One region of the Mesorhizobium sp. CA10 genome, then DNA from elsewhere that is predicted to be linked to it. Evidence: predicted binding sites of a transcription regulator. Region 1 holds the regulator's gene; the other holds the start of a gene.

Evidence for each region. The regulator HrcA, encoded in region 1, represses chaperone genes, less so after heat shock. The targets are predictions, from matches to a motif close to GTTAGCACTCNCNNNNNGNGAGTGCTAAC.
Region 2: a site for HrcA is predicted at 6,296-6,324, ahead of groES (co-chaperone GroES). Genes of this name have one in related genera too.

The regions. Positions count from the first base shown of each region.
Region 1 covers NZ_JAIUHV010000012.1:51,287-61,805, reverse strand. The annotation lists gene LB535_RS23000 (TAXI family TRAP transporter solute-binding subunit) at 1-102, opposite strand, end outside; gene LB535_RS22995 (YciI family protein) at 362-733, shown strand; gene LB535_RS22990 (RNA polymerase sigma factor) at 741-1,988, shown strand; gene LB535_RS22985 (glutathione S-transferase family protein) at 2,284-2,907, opposite strand; gene cysK (cysteine synthase A) at 3,017-3,997, opposite strand; gene LB535_RS22975 (LysE family translocator) at 4,186-4,803, opposite strand; gene LB535_RS22970 (PQQ-dependent sugar dehydrogenase) at 5,247-6,587, opposite strand; gene LB535_RS22965 (hypothetical protein) at 6,709-6,906, opposite strand; gene hrcA (heat-inducible transcriptional repressor HrcA) at 6,978-8,060, opposite strand; gene rph (ribonuclease PH) at 8,281-8,997, shown strand; gene LB535_RS22950 (VOC family protein) at 9,182-9,592, shown strand; gene rdgB (RdgB/HAM1 family non-canonical purine NTP pyrophosphatase) at 9,592-10,269, shown strand; gene hemW (radical SAM family heme chaperone HemW) at 10,266-10,519, shown strand, end outside.
Region 2 covers NZ_JAIUHV010000008.1:239,713-250,231, reverse strand. The annotation lists gene LB535_RS18680 (acyl-CoA synthetase) at 1-1,222, shown strand, start outside; gene LB535_RS18675 (hypothetical protein) at 1,314-2,207, shown strand; gene LB535_RS18670 (hypothetical protein) at 2,315-3,739, opposite strand; gene LB535_RS18665 (Hsp20/alpha crystallin family protein) at 4,182-4,691, opposite strand; gene LB535_RS18660 (Hsp20 family protein) at 4,781-5,257, opposite strand; gene LB535_RS18655 (usg protein) at 5,499-5,771, opposite strand; gene LB535_RS18650 (hypothetical protein) at 5,785-6,132, opposite strand; gene groES (co-chaperone GroES) at 6,474-6,788, shown strand; gene groL (chaperonin GroEL) at 6,850-8,478, shown strand; gene LB535_RS18635 (hypothetical protein) at 8,546-8,767, shown strand; gene LB535_RS29080 (helix-turn-helix domain-containing protein) at 8,828-9,226, shown strand; gene LB535_RS18630 (DUF982 domain-containing protein) at 9,192-9,509, shown strand; gene htpG (molecular chaperone HtpG) at 9,570-10,519, shown strand, end outside.

The DNA of each region.
Region 1 (10,519 bases):
GAGCACATTGATGAATTCCTGCGCCCCGGCCGACACGGCGCCAAGGCCGAGCGCCAAGGCCAGCGCGCCGGCGGCAACAAGCTTGGTCCTGAAATTGAACATCGCGATTTCCTCCCTGAAATGCTGGCCCGCAATCCGCCCCTCCTGGCGAGCCTGCGACGAGTTTAGACGGCGGAAGGCAAATGCCAACCCGCAATTGCGTGCGTTAGACCAATGGTTGAGAGTGGCAAAAGGAGCCGATCGACCGGCACATCAGCGGCGCGGCAAAAAAAGATTCTCGCGGCGCCTGTCGAAATCGGCCGAGGCCGCACGACATAGGCCGGCACGCGACGATGCGGCCCTCAAGAAACGGGAGAAGACCATGCGATACATGCTTTTGATCTACAATGACGAAGCCGCGATGGCGAATGCTCCGAAGGAGCAGACCCAGCAGGTGCTCGCAGCCTATGGCGCCTATACCGAGGCGCTGAAGAAATCCGGCGCGTACATCGCCGGCGAGCGGCTGCGCCCGACGCAGGCGGCTACCGCGGTGCGGATGGCGGACGGCAAGACCAACGTGCTCGACGGCCCCTATGCCGACACCAAGGAGCAGCTGGCAGGTTTCTACATGATCGAGGCAGCCGACATCGACACGGCCATCGAATGGGCTGCGCGCTGCCCCGCGTCCAGCACCGGCACGGTCGAGTTGCGGCCGATCTGGGAAATGGCAGAGTACGTCGCCGCCGCGGAGTGACCCCGCGATGGATGATCGCTCGGAGATCGCGCGGGCGGCGGCCGAGGCGGCCGCCCGGCGCAGCTACGGCAAGCTGGTCGCCTGGCTCGCGGCGCGCACGCGCGACGTCGCTGGCGCCGAGGACGCGCTGGCCGATGCCTTCGCCGCCGCGCTCGAACGCTGGCCGCGAACCGGCGTGCCGGCGCAGCCCGAAGCCTGGCTGCTCGCCGTGGCGCGGCGGCGCGACGTGGACGCCGTGCGGCGTCGTCTGACCGGCGAGGCGGCGCGCGATCATCTGAAGCTGATCGCCGAGGAGATGGAGGAGCGCGTGCGGGGCGAAGATCTGCCCGACGATCGACTGCGGCTGATGTTCGCCTGCGCCCATCCGGCGATCGAGGCCAGCGTGCGCGCGCCGCTGATCCTGCAGACGATCCTCGGTTTCGACGCCGCGACGATCGCCTCGGCCTTCCTGGTTTCGCCGGCAACGATGGGCCAGCGGCTGGTGCGGGCCAAAGCGCGCATCCGCGAGACCGGGATTCCGTTTCGTGTGCCGGAGCAGGCGGAGCTCGGCGAGCGGCTGGGCGCGGTGCTGGAAGCGATCTACGCCACCTTCGCCGAAGGCTGGTCGGATCCGACCGGCACCGACAGCCGGCGGCGCAATCTCGCCGCCGAAGGGATTTGGCTCGGCCGGCTGGTCGCCTCGCTGATGCCGGACGAGCCCGAGGCGCTCGGCCTGCTGGCGCTGATGCTGTTCGCCGAGGCGCGCCGCTCGGCGAGACGCGGCCCGGAGGGGGATTTCGTGCCTTTAGCCGAGCAGGACATCGCGCTCTGGGACGACAGCCTGATCGACGAGGCGGAAGCCTTGCTGGTGCGCGCCGCGCAAAGGGGGATCATCGGCCGCTACCAGCTGGAGGCCGCCGTGCAGTCCGCCCATACGGCACGCCGGCGCGGCAGCGGCACCGACTGGGCGGCGATCCGCCAGCTGTATGACGCGCTGCAGGCCGTGGCCGGCTCGCCCGTGGTGGCGATCAACCGGGCGGTGGCGATCGCCGAAACCGAGGGCGCTACGGCCGGCCTAGCGGCGCTTTACGTGCTGGGCGACGACAAGCGGCTGCAGGACTACCAGCCCTATTGGGCCGCCCGCGCCGGGTTGTTGGCGAGACTCGGCAATATCAAGCAGGCGGCAGAATCCTACGACCGGGCGATCGGCCTCGAGCGCGACGCCGCGCTGCGGCGTTTCCTGCAGGGCGAGAAGGCGAAGCTCGTCAGGAATTAGGGCAATGGAAGGGAGATTGGCTGCAGCCTCCCGACCTCGTCATTCTAGGGCGGAGCAAGGAGCGAAGCGACGCGCGCAGACCCTAGAATCCATGCCGTTACCTTGGCCGAAGGATGCAAACGGCGCAGAATTCTGCACCGTTGCGGCGCGTCGAAGTCACGGAATGGATCCTCGGGTCTGCGCGCGTCGCTTCGCTCCTTGCTTCGCCCGTGGATGACGATGCCGGACCGTTTCGGCCAATCTCCAAGGCGTGCGATCTGCCAGCGCAACCGCTGCGCACTTGCCTGGAATTGCCCTAGGCCCACATCTCGTGCGATGCGTTCAGCTTGCGCATCAGCTCATTCTCGCGCAGCCTCGCCCACAGGCGTTCGATGTTCGGCCAGGCGCCGCGCGCCTTCTGGACCTCGGGATGCCAGGCCACCAGCATGACGAGGTAGATGTCCGCCAGCGACAGCGTCTTGCCGGCCAGCCAGTCGCGGCCGGCCAAAGCCTGATCGAGAATGGCAAAGCCGCGATCCATCTCGGCGACCGCCGCCTGCTTAACCGGCTGCAGGCCGTCGCCATCGGTGGTGTAGCGTTGGGCATAATAGAGCCGCAGCACCGCCGGGTAGAGCACCGACGACATGAAAGCCAGCCAGCGCAGGAAATCGGCGCGGGCGGGCGAGCCCGCTTGCGGCGCGAGACGAGCTTCAGGGTGGCGCTCGGCGAGCAGGATGCAGATCGCCGCAGATTCGGTCAGCGAATGACCGTCCGGCAGTGTCAGCACGGGCACCTGGTTCAAAGGGCTGATGGCGAGGAAGGCCGGATCCGGCGGATCCTTCTTGGGTACGTCGATCTGCTCGAAGGGCACGCCGGCCATGGCAAGCGCCGCCTCGACGACGAAGCCGCCGCTGTTTGGGCGCGTATAGAGCTTGTACATGAAAACCCTCCCACCGGCCGATTGGGCCGGCGGCGATATGAGCCGGAAGCGGCGCCTGCCTCAAGCCGCCGACGAATGCCACCGGCGCCTTTTCAGCGGTCCAGTCCGTTCAGGCCCCCAGCCCGTCGAACAGGATGGTCGAGAGATAGCGCTCGGCGAAGGAGGGGATGACGACGACGAGGGTCTTGCCCTTGTTCTCCGGCCGAGAGCCGACGACGATTGCCGCCTGGAGTGCCGCGCCCGACGAGATGCCGACCGGAACGCCTTCGAGCCGGGCGACGAGACGCGCATTGGCGACCGAATCCTCGTTCGAGACCCTGACGACCTCGTCATAGATCGAGGTGTCGAGGATTTTGGGCGCAAAGCCTGCGCCGATGCCCTGGATCTTGTGTGGGCCGGGCTGGCCTCCCGACAGAACCGGCGAGGCTTCCGGCTCGACCGCCACGACGTGCAGCGAGGGCTTGCGCTTCTTCAGCACCTGGCCGACGCCGGTGATGGTGCCGCCGGTGCCGATGCCGGCAACGAAGATGTCGACCTCGCCATTGGTGTCGTTCCAGATTTCCTCGGCCGTGGTGCGGCGGTGGATTTCAGGATTGGCCGGGTTCTCGAACTGCTGCGGGATGATGGCGTTGGGCAGCGTCGCGGCGAGCTCGTCGGCCTTGGCGATTGCGCCCTTCATGCCTTTCGGGCCTTCGGTCAGCACCAGCTCGGCGCCGAGCAGCGCCAGCATCTTGCGGCGCTCGACCGACATCGTCTCCGGCATGGTGAGGATCAGCTTGTAGCCCTTGGCGGCGGCGGCGAAGGCGAGCGCGATGCCGGTGTTGCCGGAAGTCGGCTCGATCAGCGTGGTCTTGCCGGGCGAAATCTTGCCGGCCTCCTCCAGCGCCTCGATCATGGCGACGCCGATGCGGTCCTTGACGGAGGCGATCGGGTTGAAGAATTCGAGCTTGGCCAGAAGGTCGGCGACGATGCCCTTCTCACTGGCGAACTTGTCCAGCCTGACCAGCGGAGTGTCGCCAATCGTCTCCGTGATCGAGTTGAAGACGCGGCCGCGGCCGGGCACGCGCGCGGAGGTGACGGGCTTGTTCATTGGTTTCGCTCCCAAGGCAATGGCACAGGCGGACAGAATAAGACTTTCAACCGCGCAAGATAGGCTGCGGCTGGAAAATATCCGAGTGGGGCGGTTGCTCAAAAGCGCCCGAGGCCGGAAATGCATTTTCCGCCACGCCGGGTTTCAGGAATAGTTTGGCCGAATTCGGGATCGGTTGAGATTGGAACCTATTGACGCGCCGCTATGGCGGCAGCCGCGCCCATCATGAAGCCGGCGGCGGTGCGGTTCAGCACCTTCAGCGCGCGCGGCGATTTCAGGAACCAGCGCGCCTTGGCCGCGAGCGCCAGATAAGGCACCAGCACCACGAACAGAACCGCCACAGTGAGCATCGCAAGAATCGCGTAGTCGGCGAGCGTGATCGTCTTCAGGTCGACGATGGTCGGCGTGATGGCGAGATAGAAGATCATCGTCTTGGGATTGCCGAGCGTCACCGTCAGCCCGGCGATGAAGCTCGACACCAGCCCGCCTTTGGCCTTCCGCGCCTCGACGGTCTCGGGCGTGATGCCGCTGGTCCAGAAGCGCCAGGCGAGGAAAGCAAGATAGGCAACGCCGGCCCATTTGATGGCGAGGAAGACCATGCCGAAGGTCTGCGCGACGAAGGCGAGCCCGAGCACGACGGCGGTGAGATAGGTGAGGTCGCCGAGCATCAGGCCGAACGACATGGCAAGCGAGGACCGGAAGCCGGAGCCGAGCGCGCGGGCGACAAGCGCCGTGACGCCGGGGCCCGGAATGGCGGCGGCGACGCCGAGCGCGGCGCTGTAGGCAAGGAATCCGGTGAGTGTCATGGTTCTGGCCTGGCGTATGATTCCCCGAAGGGAGCGGGGCTTTTATCATGACGCCCGGCCACTGGTAATTCCCTCACGGCGGGATTCGTTGCGCCAGCTCGGCCGGAGCTGGTTTTCCCAGCAAGAGGAATTGACCGATCCCTTATGCTTGCGTTGGTGGAGTGGCATGCCTCGAAGATTGGCCGAAACGGCCCGGCCTCGTCATCCACGGGCGGAGCAAGGAGCGAAGCGACGCGCGCAGACCCGAGGATCCATTCCGTGACCTCGAAGCGTAGCAACGGTGCAGAATTCTGCTCCGCTGCGTTCTATGATCAGGGTCACGGAATGGATTCCAGGGTCTTCGCGACGGAGCTGCGCTCCTGCTTCGCCCTGGAATGACGAGGTTGGGAGGCCTCCGCCAATTCCAACGTTTGCACTGACCCTAAAAACCCTCCGTGGAGGAGCTACCCACCATACGTAATACGCCAGATCGTCCCGTTGCCGTCCTCGGTCAGGATCAGCGCGCCGTCGCTGGCCACGGCGACGCCGACCGGCCGGCCCCAGACCGCGTCGTCGGATATGACGAAGCCGGTGGCGAAGTCCTCGTATTCGCCGGTCGGCTTGCCGTCCTTGAACCTCAGCCGCACCACCTTGTAGCCGGTGCGGACATTGCGGTTCCACGAGCCGTGCAGCGTGACGAAGGCGTCGCCCTTAAAATCGGCCGGGAAGTTGGCGCCATCATAGAAGGCGATGTTGAGCGGCGCCGAATGCGCCTGCATCAGCACGTCCGGAACCGTGACCTTGCCGGCGAGATCGGGGCGGGCGCCCTCGTGGCGCGGGTCCTCATTGTCGCCGATATAATACCACGGCCAGCCATAGAAGGCGCCTTCCTTCACCGCGGTTGCGTATTCGAAGGGGGTGTTGTCGCCAAGCTCGTCGCGCTCGTTGACGACGCACCAGAGCGCGCCCGTCGCCGGCTGCATGGTCATGCCGGAACAGTTGCGCAGGCCGGTGGCGACGGTTCTGCGGTTGTTGCCGTCGGGGTCGAAGGCCAGCACGTCGGCACGGCCCTGTTCCGGACCCCAGGCCTCGCCCAGCGGCTGCGATTTCGTCCACGCCTCGACACCGCCCTTCGGCTTCGCGCCCATGTCCTCGGCGATATTGGAGCCGGAGCCGACCGACAGATAGAGCGTCTTGCCGTCGGGCGAGAAGGCGATGTCGCGCGTCCAGTGGTGGCTGGCGGGGACTTTGGCGACGATGGTTTCCGGCTTGCCCGACGCTTCCAGGTCACCCTCGCGATAGGGGAAGCGGACGACGCTGTTGCTGTTGGCAACATAGACCCATTGCGGCTTGTCGCCCAGCGGATAAAAGGCGATGCCGTAGGGCCGGGTCAGGCCCTTGGCGAAGATCGACTCCTGTGTAGGCTTGGCGCTGCCTTCCGCCAGGCGATAGACGCGCACCTGGTTCGCCCGGCTGTCGGCAACGAAGAGGTCGCCGTTCGGCGCCACCCGCACGACGCGGGGACTGTCGATGCCGGATGCGATCAGTTCGGCGGAAAAGCCAGGCGGAAGCTTTGGCTTCGCGTCCTCGGGGCGCTCGGTGACGCCGCCGCCGTTCGAAGCGGACTCCGTCATATCGGGTTTCGGCAAATCCTCAGGTTTCAGCAGCCGGCGCACGCCCGGACGGTCGGCTTTCCAGTCGCCGAAAGCTTTTTCGCCGCTGAGCAAGGGCTGACCGGCCTGCTGCGCAAAGGCAGCCGTGGCAAAAACCAGCGCGAGGCCCGCAAGGCCGGCGATCCGCATCATGCTGTCCTCCGTCTCTGCCACTATGTCCTGCCTTCGGGTGCCTCAGTCGATAAGGCCCCGGAGACAGAACATATTGGGCTAACGATCGAAAAGAGAAGCTCGCGCACGTGACTTGCCGGCCTCAGGCCTCTTCGGCATCCAGGTCGTCGTCGAGGCGCTTTTCCAACTCGACGAGATCAGCCGGCAGGGGCAGGCCCATGGCGCGCATCTCCCTCAATTTCTCGCGCAGCTGCTCCTGGATCTCGTGCTCGTCCTCGGGCTGGTTCACCATTTCCTCGAGCAGCAGGCTGATCTGGGCCTTGAGCGATTCCAGCGCCATGTTCTTCTCCTTAGCACCCTCAGCTGTGTCGAGGTTCAGGTCAGGCCGGCCTCACCTGAATATCGATACACCTAACGAAGCATGCGGGAAATCAGTTGTGCAGTGTAATCGACCATCGGCACGATGCGGGCGTAGTTCAGGCGGGTCGGCCCGATGACGCCAAGCGCGCCGACGACGCGGGCGTCCTTGTCGCGATAGGGGGCGACGACCAGCGAGGAGCCGGACAGCGAAAACAGCTTGTTCTCCGAGCCGATGAAGATGCGCACGCCCGGCCCCTCTTCGGCGAGATCGAGCAGCTGCAGCAGTCCGTCCTGGGTTTCCAAATCCTCGAACAGATGGCGAAGCAATTCTATGTCCGCCTGAGCGGTGACGTTTTCCAGGAGGTTGGCGCGGCCGCGCACGATAAGGCGCGCCGGCAGGCCGCTTTCGGCGCCGGCCCAGACCGCGAGGCCTTTCTCGACCAGATCCTGCGACAGCGTGTCGAGGGCCGCCCTGGTCTCGTCCTTGATGCGGGCGATTTCCGCCCGCGCCTCGGCCAGCGTCCGGCCACGGATATGCGCATTGAGGAAATTGGACGCCTCGTGCAGCTGCGACACGGTGGTGCCGGCCGGCAGGTCGACGACGCGGTTCTCGACATCGCCGTTCTGCGACACCAGCACTGCCAGCGCCTTTGCGGGCTCGAGCTGGATGAATTCGATGTGCTTCAGCGCCACCTCGTGCTTGGAGGCGAGCACGAGGCCGGCGCCGCGCGACATGCCCGACAGCATCTGGCTGGCCTCGGTCAGCATATGCTCCAGCGTCGCGCCCGAGCCGGAGGCGCGCACCTGCGCCTCGATGGTGCGGCGCTCGTCGTCGGAAAGGTCGCCCAGCTCCATGAAGGCGTCGACGAAAAAGCGTAGGCCGCTCTGGGTCGGCAGCCGCCCGGCGGAAACATGCGGCGCGTAGATCAGCCCCAGATGCTCGAGGTCGCTCATCACATTGCGGATGGTGGCGGGCGACAGCGAGGAGGGCAGGATGCGCGACAGGCTGCGCGAGCCGACCGGCTCGCCGTCGCGCAGATAGGAATCGACAATCCGCCGGAAGATATCGCGCGAGCGCATGTCGAGTGACTGAAGTACCGGCGACTGCGACGTCGGATCGACTGGTTTGTTCATTCCGGCGAGAAACCTCCTTCCGAAAAGATATAGACTTAAGCTACGGCGGCGCAACCCGGTGCCGCGCTCGCGGTCACACGGTGCCGCGTTTGCGGTCACCGGTGGCGCGTTTGCGGTCGCGCGGCCCGTTTTCCGTTGCGACCTCGTTTTCCTTTGCGCCATGCTGCGCATACGTCTACAAGCCGGCCACGATTCCGGAAACGACAAGAAAGAAGGCCGAATGCGCCCCTCCAAACGCCAAGCCGACGAAATGCGCGCCATCTCCTTCGAACGCGGCGTCTCCAAGCATGCCGAAGGCTCGTGCCTAGTGAAGTTCGGCGACACGCATGTCCTGTGCACGGCGAGCCTGGAGGAAAAGGTGCCGGCCTGGATGCGCAATTCCGGCAAGGGCTGGGTGACGGCCGAATACGGCATGCTGCCGCGCTCGACCGGCGAGCGCATGCGGCGCGAGGCCTCCGCCGGCAAGCAGGGCGGCCGCACGCTGGAGATCCAGCGGCTGATCGGCCGCTCGCTGCGCGCCGTGGTCGACCTGCAGGCGCTGGGCGAGCAGCAGATCACCGTCGATTGCGACGTGATCCAGGCCGATGGCGGCACCCGCACGGCCTCGATCACCGGCGGCTGGGTGGCGCTCTACGATTGCCTGCGCTGGATGGAAGCGCGCCAGATGGTGAGCGTCGCCAAGGTGCTTAAGGACCATGTCGCGGCGATTTCCTGCGGCATTCATGACGGCCAGCCGGTCATCGATCTCGATTACCTGGAGGATTCCTCGGCCGGCACCGACGCCAATTTCGTCATGACCGGCAAGGGCGGTATCGTCGAGATCCAGGGCACGGCCGAGGGCGAGCCTTTCTCCGAGGAGCAGTTCGCGGCGCTGATGGGCTTGGCGAAGAAGGGCATTTCGCGGCTGGTGAGCCTGCAGCAGATGGCGGTGGCTTAGGTTTTCGAATGCCGAGCCTAGGCTCCCCTCTCTGGCCTGCCGGCCATCTCCCGCTCAAGGGGGGAGATTGTATGTCACGCCGGCTTTCGCCAATCACCAATGCTGCAGAAGAGGTGCCGGCGCGGCCACAGCTAATCTCCCCCCTTGAGGGGGAGATGCCCGGCAGGGCAGAGAGGGGGGCCTCGTGATACCCTCCGCAATTCTCGAATCCGCCCTCTACGTCACAGACCTACACGCCGCCGAAGCCTTCTACCGCGACATCATCGGCCTCGAAGCCTTGGGCAAGGTCGAAGGGCGCCACGTCTTCTTCCGCTGCGGCGACGGCGTATTGCTTCTCTTCAATGCCGACGCTACGAAAATCCCGCCGGCGCCGGACGCTCGGCTGAAGGTGCCGCCGCACGGCACGGCCGGCGAAGGGCACCTCTGCTTTGCGGCAACCGCCGATGAAATCGCTGCATGGCGCAAGCATCTGTCCGCCAACAACATCGCCATCGAAAGCGATTTTGAATGGCCGCAGGGCGGGCACTCGATCTATATCCGCGACCCGTCGGGCAATTCGATCGAGTTCGCCGAGCCAAGGATCTGGGGTTTCTGATGCACTCGCTCAACGGAAAAAAGATCGTCGTCGCCAGCCACAATGAAGGCAAGCTGCGCGAATTCGCCGACCTGATGGCGCCGTTCGGATTCGAGGCGAAATCGGCCAAGGAATACGGCCTGCCCGAACCCGACGAGACCGGCACCACCTTCGAGGAGAACGCCTATATCAAGGCATATGCCGCCGCCAAGGCGACCGGACTGCCGGCGCTGTCGGACGATTCCGGGCTCTGCGTCGACGCGCTCGACGGCGCGCCCGGTGTCTATACCGCCAACTGGGCCGAGACGCCGGACGGCAGCAGGGATTTCGGCATGGCCATGCAGCGCACCGAGGTGGCGCTGCAGGAGGTTGGCGCTACGGAGCCCGCGCAGCGCACCGGCCGCTTCGTCGCCGTCATCTGCCTGGCATTTCCCGACGGCGAGGCCGAATATTATCGCGGCGAGGCCGAAGGCAGGCTGGTGTGGCCGCCGCGCGGCACGCTCGGCTTCGGCTATGATCCGGTGTTCCTGCCCAACGGTTTCGACAAGACTTTTGGCGAGATGAGCGCGCAAGAAAAGCATGGCTGGAGGCCCGGCCAGGCGACGGCGCTTTCGCACCGCGCCCGCGCCTTTCAGAAATTCGCCGAAGTGCGATTGAATTTGGCCAGATTGGATTTGGCGCGATCAGGATCCGCATGAGCGCAGTGCCCCTACCGCTCGACCGCAGCCCCGGCTTCGGCGTCTATATCCACTGGCCGTTCTGCGCGGCCAAGTGCCCTTATTGCGACTTCAACAGCCATGTCCGCCACCAGCCGGTCGACCAGGAGCGTTTTGCCCGCGCCTTCGAGACGGAGCTCGCAACCATGCGGGCCCGCACCGGGCCACGCGAGGTGACCAGCATCTTTCTCGGCGGCGGCACGCCGTCGTTGATGAAGCCGGAAACGGTGGC
Region 2 (10,519 bases), on a different contig from region 1:
CGCCAAGCTCGACGAGGTGAAAAACCGTTCGCGCATCGCCACCATTCTTGGCCCCGGCGATGCCCTCACAGCAGGCGACGTCGATTTCCGCGCGGCGCTGGAGGGCGCCTCTCCCGATTGCGAGCCGGTCATGCGCAAGGGCACCGACCTGTTCATGATGATGTCGACCTCCGGCACGACAGGACATCCGAAGGGGGTGCCGGTGCCGCTCAACGCGCTGCTTGCCTTCGGCGCCTATATGCGCGACGCGATCGGGCTTCGGCCCGACGACATCTTCTGGAACATCGCCGATCCCGGCTGGGCCTATGGGCTCTACTACGCCATCACCGGGCCTTTGCAGCTCGGCATCGCCACCACCTTCTACGAAGGCGCGTTCAACGCCAAATCGACCTACGACATCATCGAGCGTCTGGGCGTCACCAGCCTGGCCGGCTCGCCGACAGCCTATCGCCTGCTAATGGCGGAAGGGCCCGAGGCCGCGGCCCGCGTCAAGGGCAGGCTGCGCGTGGTGAGCAGCGCCGGCGAGCCGCTCAATCCGGAGGTGATCCGCTGGTTCGACGCGCATCTTGCAGCGCCGATCCACGATCATTACGGCCAGACCGAGAACGGCATGATGGTCAACAACCATCATGGTCTGGCGCATACGGTTCGCGCCGGCTCGGCCGGCTTTGCCATGCCCGGCTACCGCATGGTGGTGCTGGACGAGGCAGGCAACGAACTCGGCCCCAGCCAACCCGGCGTGCTGGCGGTCGATATCGCCAACTCGCCGCTGCGCGGGTTCGACGGCTACCACCAGGCGGAAACGCCGGCGATCGCGGGCGGCTACTACCGCACCGGCGACACAGTGGAATATGAGACGGACGGCTCCGTCTCCTTCATCGGGCGGGCCGACGATGTCATCACCTCGTCCGGCTACCGCATCGGACCGTTCGATGTCGAAAGCGCGCTGATCGAGCATCCGGCGGTCAACGAGGCGGCCGTCGTCGGGGTGCCCGATCCGCAGCGCACGGAGATCGTCAAGGCATTCGTAGTGCTGGCGCCCGCCTTCAAGGGCAGCGAGGCGCTGGCCGAGGAACTCGCCCAGCATGTGAAGAAGCGGCTGTCTGCGCATTCCTATCCGCGCGAGGTCGAGTTCGTCAGCGAACTGCCGAAGACACCGAGCGGCAAGATCCAGCGGTTCTTGCTGAGGAAGGCCGAGGTGGAGAAGCGCAAGGCGGAATAAAGATTTGGCTCTCCATGATTTCCGCCACGCAAAAGCCGCCAAGTCGGGCGATGGCTCCCAAGGGCTTTGATCGCTAATTTGGGGTTGCAGCATGCGGTTGATCTTGACGCTTCTCATTGCGCTGGCGGGCAACGCGGCATATGCCGCCTCGCCGGAAGATGATTATATCGTCGCGCGCGACAAGGCGATCGCCGATATGACCGCGCAGGAAAGCGCCAATACGGCGATCGAAACTATCGATGCCCAGAACGAGAAGGCGCTGGCCGACCTCCAGCAGCGCCTCGCCGCCATCCTCGGTCCGCTCTCCGTCAAAGGCTTTCCGGCGACCGGTACCATCAATGTTCAAAGCCTCAACGCTTCCGATATCGGCTACGGCATGCTGGACGGGCTGCGATATGCGCAGAGCGACGACGGCCCAAGCATCGTCGCCTCGACGCGCGGGTTGACCGAGCGCTGGCTCAAGTCCAAATCGTCCGAAGCGGAAGCGGATTTCAAGCTGCCCGCCGACATCGGAGCGGCGTTGAAGCTCGACAGTTTTTATACCCAAGCCATCGGCAGCGACGCGGCATTCTCGGGCACGCTCGACTTTTCGCTGAAGAAGCCCGTCGGCGCCGATGCGGTGGTCGCGCGGCTTGGCGGCTGGACCCAGGACGTCGGACCGATCTACGATCAGCACGTCGTCGTGGCGGTCGTCAAAGGCGACCGCGTGCTGATTGCCGAGGCACCCGCCTCGCCCGCCGTGCCGAAGATCGCGGCCTGCGATTCAATCTGGGCAGCCGCCGACGCCGCCGCGCAGAAAGCCCAGCAGGCCGACCAGGGTTCGGACCAGGACGATCCGCAGGTCTCCGATCCCGCCAACGCCGCCTGGGAAAAGGGCGACGCCGACTACCGCGCCTGCATGGCCCAGCGCCTGCCCGGCGACCCGTCCTTCCCGGCGCTGCTCAAGCAGGCGCAGGACCTTGCCGACGACATGGCTGGGAAATAGTCCGCCAGGGCAATTCCAGGAAAGCGCAGCGGCTCTCGAAGTGGAGCGGTTTCAAACCATAGAGATAGAGCGGGCCGGCGCTGTCGAAGCCGAGCCGCTCGAAACCCTCAGCCTCCGTTCGCCCGCATGTTGCGCCGAGAAACGCGCCGCGCGACGGGGCGCGCCGCTTCCGCGATGATCCCGTTGGTTTGAGGCGCGGCATCCATGCGCGACCTTGCGTCGGTCACCCGATGCAGGCGCTCGTAAGGCAGCAATTCCCGGATGCGGGCGTTGAGCGCTTCGACTTCGGCGCGCAAATCCTCGCATTCCTGCTTCTGGATATCGAGCTGGATCTGCTCCGACGCCTGCTGCAGCGAAAGCCGTGAGAAATTGGTGCTGACCTCGGACAGGTTCTTCTTGTCGGCTTCGCTCTCGTCCTTGAGAACGGCGAGCCTTTTCTCCGCAATCTGGCGTTCGGTGACGGCGTCGTTCAGCTGCGCCTTTAACCTGGTGATCTCGTCCGTGGCTTCGCCATTGTCGGTCGAGACCTTGTCCAGACGCGACTGCAGTTCCTGGATCTCGGCACGCAAACCGCGCATTTCCGCGTGGCTGCGTGCCAATTCGGCGGTGCTGTCGCTCTCGGCGATCCGCGCCGCCTCGATTGTTTCGGCAAGCCTGGCCTGCGCTGCCTCGAGCGCTTTCTGCAGCCGGGTTTCTTCCTTTTCGTGGTTGCCGATTTGAGCCATCAGCTCGGCGATATGGGCGGTTTCGCTGGCGTGGGTTGCCGCGAACTCGTCGAACTTGTGCCGGGCCTCCGCCTCGCGCTTTTGCGCCTGCTCCAGATCGACCGAAAGGCCGACCTGCTTTTCGCGCAGCAGCTTGTTCTCGGCGCCGCGCCTGTCGACTTCGACGGTCTTGGCCGTCAGGGCTTTGACGATCTCGCCGAACTCCGTCTCGCGCCTGGCGGTCTCATTGCCCATCTCCACCAGCTCCAGGCGCACCGCCGCAAGCGCCGAGCGCAGCTGCTCCCGGTCCTGGACGAGGCTCGCCTCGCGCTGCTGCCACGCTTCGGCCGCGCCGTCGCGTTCGCGCTGCCGGCGGGCGGCGTCAAGCAATTGTTCCGACAAGGTCTTGTGTTCGGCGGTGAGAGCGAGGTTTGCCAGCTCCAGCTCGTTGGAGCGCAACACGTCGCGATGGAAGACGTTGAGGACTTCGCGCGTCATATGATGCGCAGTGGCGATCTCCGCCAGCTTTGCCTCGATCTCCTGCAGATGGCCCTGCCCGTCCCGGAAAAGCCCGGTGACGGCCTCCAGGGCGGCCAGCCGCGTCTGGGTATGCGGTGTCAGCCGCGATGCCGATGCGTCGGACGGCTCTTCGGCCGGCGGATTCTCGTCGCTTGCAACCAGTTCCCGACCGGCGACGGCGTCGTCTTCCGACGGCGGCTGTTCGTCATCTTTGAGAACGTCCTCGAACGCCTCCGCCAGATCCGATTGGAGTTCCTGAAATTCCTTATCGACGTCCTCGGCCCGCTTGATCAGAGACTTGAAATTCATCACGGCACATCCCTTACGCTCGACGACACATCTTTTACGCTCGCCCCCGGGCGTACTTAACGAATTACTAATCTATCGCGTTACCTTCCGTTCGGGAAGCCTGTGCAAAGGAAACCAAAATTAAGGTTATCGCCGGTCCCAATCTGATGCGGATCCGCGCTAGGTGAGCCCCTCTCCCGTTCCTAACATATGTTAGCTTTCTCTCCGGATAGGTGCTGAAAGCATGCGCAGCAGAAGGGAAAGACAGCGAGCTGCTTGTCATCATTCAGATGAGCGATGCGAAGACTTCTGGACGGAAAAAAGAAGCTCCCGCCGTATAAATTTTCTCTTCCTCGGCCGCCCATGATCGATCGAGTGGAGTTGCTTGCGCGAGCATCCGGTTGCCGTGGCTCTATGGGAGTCGACGCGGGAGGCGGATGGGCCGACCTCCCGCGTCGGTGCATCAACTCTTGATGTCGATGCGCTTGACCTGCGACTGCGCCTTCTCGCTCTTCGGCAAGGTGACGGTCAGCACGCCGTTCTTGAAGCGGGCATCCACCTCGTCTTCCTTGACCTCGTAGCCGACCGGGATGCGGCGCTCGAAGCGGCCGTAATAGCGCTCGGAGAACTGCCTATCCTTGTCCTCCGTCTCGGAGCGCTTCTCGCCTCTCAGCGTCAGCACGCCGTCGTCGAGCAGGACCTCGATGTCTCTCTGTTCGAGGCCCGGCACCTCGGCCATCACCTTGATCTCCTTCTCGCCGTTGGAGATCTCGACGCTCGGCCAACCGGCGCCGAGGGCGGAGACACCGCCAAAAGACGGCAACCGGCTGTCGAAGCCGCGGAAAACGTCGTCAAACAGGCGGTTCACCTCGCGATGCAGCGACAGGAACGGATCGCGCTCACTGTCGCGGAATATGCTTGGAAGCTGGTTGCCGTTGCTCCGGCCCCAGGGGATCAGATCACGGACACTCATGGTTTGCTCCTTTCTGTTCATCGGCTCGAAAAGCACCTACGCGCCGGGCAGCGCCCGGCGCATAGCGCGGATGCGCTCACAAGAAGCCCTCAGGCAGCGTGCTTCTCGCCTTCGATCTTCTTTGTCGTGCCTTTGAGCGTTGCCTTGTCGGCCGCGATCTCGATCCGCCGCGGTTTCATCTCTTCTGGAATTTCGCGCTTCAGATCGATCGTCAGCAGCCCATTGACCAAGCTGGCGCCAACGACCTTGACGTGGTCGGCAAGCTCGAAGCGGCGCTGGAATGCACGGCCGGCGATGCCACGATGCAGGTACTCGCCCTTGTCCTCGCCGGCTTTCTGGCCAGAGACCATGAGCATGTTCTGCTCCTGGGTAATGGCCAGTTCGTCCTGCGAGAACCCAGCCACCGCCATACTGATGCGGTAGTCGTCGTCTGCGGTCTTGGCGATGTCATAGGGTGGCCAATTATCGACGGTCTCGATCCGGCTCGCCGTCTCGAGCGCGTTCAGCATTCGATCGAAGCCGATGCTCGACCGGAACAGGGGACTGAAGTCAAACGTGGTTCTCATAGCTACATCCTCCATTGAGCAACATAGATACGAGGGGCGCCAAGGAAGCGGCGCCCCTTGACCTTGCCGGTCTCTCTCAAGCACCGGCGTAATCGATCTGGGAATTCAACACGGGCACGTCAAGGCCCCGCTTCGAAGCAGCCTTCAGGTCGTGAAAGTCAGTCCCTTCGTCTGCATGCAGGCAGGCAAATCATGAGTTGGAGGCGGCCGCACAACCACGACCGCCTCGGGGAGCTGATCTTCAATGGATCGCGATGATCCCGTCGATGGCCCGCCATTCCGACGCCCTGATGAGTCGATGGTGAGCGACACGGACAGAATGCAAGGCGCCAGCTAGCTCGCGCTGCCAAAAGCCCAGAAAGCCCCTCAGCGCCGGGAAATCCGGGGCAAGATCATAGTCCTGCCAGACGTAAAGCTGGAGCAGGCTGGGATGGTCGGGCAGATGATAATGGATCTCGGCAGTGGTCAAGCCATAGCCATTCATCTGCAAGCGGAATTCCCTGCTGACCACCATCGCCTTCGGGCCCTCACGCGCTCAGCCGGTCGACCACCTGCCGGTGGTCGTCATCGGCAGGGCCGCTGGGCGGCGGAGCCAGCGCATCAAGCCGGCGCAGCGCATCCATGATGTCGTCGAAGGAGACAGGCCGCTCGGTGCCCGGCGGCTGGCGCAGCGCCGGCATCGATTCCACGGCGCAAGCATCGGACGCCCAGGACGAAAGGATCGCCCGCTTTTCCCATATGTCGAGCGAGCCGTCTTCCAGCACATCCCGCGGGTGCTGAAAATGCCTGGCCGGCGACAGCAGCCGGTCGAGCGAAAGGTCTGATAGTTCGGGAGCTAGGGAAGGAATGATCGGCGAAAGCGTCTGTCGGTCCATTTCTGTCCTCCGTCTCCAAAAACTCCTTGCTTCGGGTTCCAATTTCTCAGCGGTTCCGGCGCTGCCGGGCGCCGATAATCTTGTTCAACTCAGTCGCGAATTCAAGCCTCTTCGTTATCGGAGCGTTATCGGAGCGGTCCAATTTACCGCATGTTTTCAGCGCGCTAGCACTCAACGGTCGAGAGTGCCAAAAAATTTGCGGTACCCCCTTGAAAGTAGATGAAGGCAAAATTAGCTCGACATGCGCGCGATGCCGAAAGGGTCGCGCGAGCCCCGCTCCGGTCCTGCCGGTCCGGAGCGGAGGAACTGCTCGCAATCTGTTTGTCCTGAAGGAGAACGATATGACGTTCCGTCCATTGCATGACCGCGTGCTCGTGCGCCGCATCGAGGCCGAAGAGAAGACGGCCGGCGGCATCATCATCCCCGACACTGCCAAGGAAAAGCCGCAGGAAGGCGAAGTCATCGCCGTCGGGCCAGGCGCCCGCGACGATAGCGGCAAGCTCGCGCCCCTCGACGTGAAGGTCGGCGACCGCATCCTGTTCGGCAAGTGGTCCGGCACCGAGATCAAGCTCAATGGTGAGGACCTGCTCATCATGAAGGAAAGCGACGTGATGGGTGTGATCGAGCAGGCCGCGACGCTGAAGAAAGCCGCCTGACCGGGGCTTCGATAGAACCGCAACCCAGTCAATGAAAGCTGCCTAAACAAGGAGTGATCCAATGGCTGCCAAGGAAGTCAAATTCCATTCCGACGCCCGCGAGCGCATGCTGCGCGGCGTCAACATCCTCGCCGACGCGGTGAAGGTGACGCTCGGTCCGAAGGGTCGCAACGTCGTCATCGACAAGTCGTTCGGCGCGCCGCGCATCACCAAGGACGGCGTCACCGTCGCCAAGGAGATCGAGCTCGAGGACAAGTTCGAGAACATGGGCGCCCAGATGGTCCGCGAAGTCGCTTCGAAGACCAGCGACATCGCCGGCGACGGCACCACCACTGCCACCGTGCTTGCCCAGGCGATCGTTCGCGAAGGGGCTAAGGCCGTTGCCTCGGGCATGAACCCGATGGATCTGAAACGCGGTATCGACAAGGCGGTGGATGCTGTCGTCGCCGAACTCAAGGTCAACGCCCGCAAGATCACCAGCAACGACGAGATCGCACAGGTCGGCACCATCTCGGCCAATGGCGATGCCGAGATCGGCCGCTTCCTGGCCGAGGCTATGGAAAAAGTCGGCAACGAAGGCGTCATCACCGTCGAGGAAGCCAAGACGGCCGAGACCGAGCTGGAAGTCGTGGAAGGCATGCAGTTCGATCGCGGCTATCTCTCGCCCTATTTCATCACCAATCAGGACAAGATGCGCGTCGAGCTCGAAGAGCCCTATGTGCTGATCCACGAGAAGAAGCTCAGCAATCTTCAGGCCCTGCTTCCCGTGCTCGAAGCCGTGGTCCAGTCCGGCAAGCCGCTCCTGATCATCGCCGAGGATGTCGAGGGCGAGGCTTTGGCCACACTGGTGGTCAACAAGCTGCGCGGCGGGCTGAAAGTCGCCGCCGTCAAGGCGCCGGGCTTCGGCGACCGGCGCAAGGCCATGCTGGAGGACATCGCCATCCTCACCGGCGGCACGGCCATCAGCGAGGATCTCGGCATCAAACTGGAGAACGTCACGCTGGAGATGCTCGGCCGCGCCAAGAAGGTCGCGATCGAGAAGGAAAACACCACCATCGTCGACGGCGCCGGCAAGAAGGACGAGATCCAGGGCCGCATCACGCAAATCAAGGCCCAGATCGAGGAGACCACCTCCGACTATGATCGCGAAAAGCTGCAGGAGCGGCTGGCCAAGCTCGCCGGCGGCGTTGCCGTGATCCGCGTCGGCGGCGCGACGGAAGTCGAGGTCAAGGAGAAGAAGGATCGCGTCGACGACGCGCTGCACGCCACGCGCGCCGCGGTAGAGGAAGGTATCCTGCCCGGCGGCGGCGTTGCCCTGCTCAGGGCGGCCAAGGCGCTCGACACAGTCGCCGTCGACAACCCGGACCAGAGATACGGCGTCGATATCGTGCGGCGCGCGATCGAGGCTCCGGCGCGCCAGATCGCCGAGAACAGCGGGTCGGAAGGTTCGATCATCGTCGGCAAGCTGCGCGAGAAGACCGAATTCGCCTATGGCTGGAACGCCCAGACCGGCGAATATGGCGACCTCTACAAACAGGGCGTCATCGATCCCGCCAAGGTCGTGCGCACCGCGCTGCAGGATGCGGCCTCGGTTGCCGGACTGCTCGTCACCACCGAGGCCATGGTGGCCGAGAAGCCGAAGAAGGAGGCCGCTCCGGCCATGCCGGCCGGCGCCGGCATGGACTTCTGAGACGCCGACGGGAGCCCGCTTCTGGCAACGGGAGCGGGCGTTTCGAAACGCACGATGGGAGGCCCTTATGGATATGATGAGCGGCAATGGCTCGGTTCCGGCACCGACGCGCCCGGCAAGCGAATTCCTCGCTTATGAAGCCGAATGTCGAAGCGCATTGAAGCCGTTGCTGGCAGACTTGCTCGACACGGCCGAATCCGCCGGATGGAACCGGCGGACCGTCGCCTCAACGCTGATGTTTCTTGCCGCACAGCACGTGTCGGCCACCGAAACATCCGCGGGCGGCTAGCGAAGTCGGGCCTCGCCTCCAAGGCGGGGCCCATGTGACTGCGAACGGACGAGGATTGCCATGATTGCAGGACGATTGCGCGAATGCCTGAGAATCTTGCGATGGGAAGCTGCCGACGTCGCCGAGGAACTTGGCTGGCCCAGAAACGACGTGACGCGCTGGCTCGAGGGGCGCGCGCCGGTGCCGCTGGCGGTCGCCGCCTGGATCGAGGCCCTCGCTAAGGCACACAAGGCGCTGCCCCCGCCGCGCCTTAACCGACAGAATTCAGCGACGCACACGCCGGCAGGCCCGGTGGTTGTGCAGGCGTTCAACGGCGTAGGCCAGCCGCGACCGCACGGCGTCGTCCTGCAACCACCCTACCCGCGCCGACATGTGCTGGCCGGGACGACCGGCCTTCGCCCGGGCGCCATGAGCATCCACTCGAATGAGGGTTCTGACCATGAACCACGACCGCTTTGAAGAGCCTGTCACCATCCTTGTCGGAATAGGTTTGCCGGTCCGGCTCGAGACCGTGATGGAAGCCTATGCCCTGCTGCAGGATTGGCCGGCCGCGAGCAGGAGCAGCGCGCATGCGATCGCGCTCAATTCCTGCAAAGCCGGCATTGCCGGCGAGATCGACGCGGAAACGGTGCGGGCAACCCTTGTTGCTTTCGCCCGCCGCCACGATATCCTGGCGCCGGACCTGGTTTCTCTGGCGCCTGCGGCGCTGGCAGGGAGCGCATCCACAAGCAACAATGGCTGAAAATTTGAAACCCGGCGCCTGCTGGCGCGGCGGACAACGCAACGAGCGCAGGAATTCTGAATGACGACGGACACCAAGGCAAAGGAAACCAGGACATTCGAGGCGGACGTCTCGCGGCTGCTGCACATGATGGTGCACTCGGTCTATTCGGACCGAGACGTTTTCCTGCGCGAGCTGATCTCCAATGCGGCGGATGCCTGCGAGAGGCTGCGCTTCGAGGCGGTGAGCCGGCCAGAGCTTCTGGGCGACGATGCCAAGCCGCGCATCACGATTGCCGCCAATCCGGACAACAAGGAGCTTTCGGTCGAGGACAACGGCATCGGCATGAGCCGCGACGAGATGGCGGAGGCGCTGGGCACGATCGCGCGCTCCGGCACGCGCGCCTTCATGGAGCGCGTCGAGGCCGGCAACGCGGCGGAAGACACGCAGCTGATCGGCCAGTTCGGCGTCGGCTTCTATTCCGCCTTCATGGTCGCAGACCGGGTCGACGTCATCAGCCGCCAGGCCGGCAGCAATGAGGCTTTCCGCTGGTCGTCCGACGGCAAGGGCACCTACGAGATCGCGCCAGCGCCGATCGAGGCAGCACCCAAGCGCGGCACGCGGGTGGTGCTGCATCTGATGGAGGACGCCTCGTCCTACACCACGCCCTATCGGCTCGAGGGCTTGGCGAAGTCGCAATCCGGGCATGTGCCGGTGCCGATCACATTTGTCGAAAAGCCCGGCGCCGAACCGCGCGACATTGCCGACGGCACGGCGCTTTGGGTGCGGCAAAAGAGCGAGATCAAGCCGGAGGAATATACCGACTTCTACCGCAGCATCGCCGGCCAGTATGACGAGCCAGCCTCGACCATCCATTTCCGCGCCGAGGGCCGGCAGGAATACAGCGTGCTCGCCTTCCTGCCGGGATCGCGGCCGTTCGACCTGTTTGACCAGGACCGCAAGGGCCGCATGAAGCTCTATGTGCGGCGCGTCTTCATCACCGACGAAGCCGATCTGCTGCCGCGCTACCT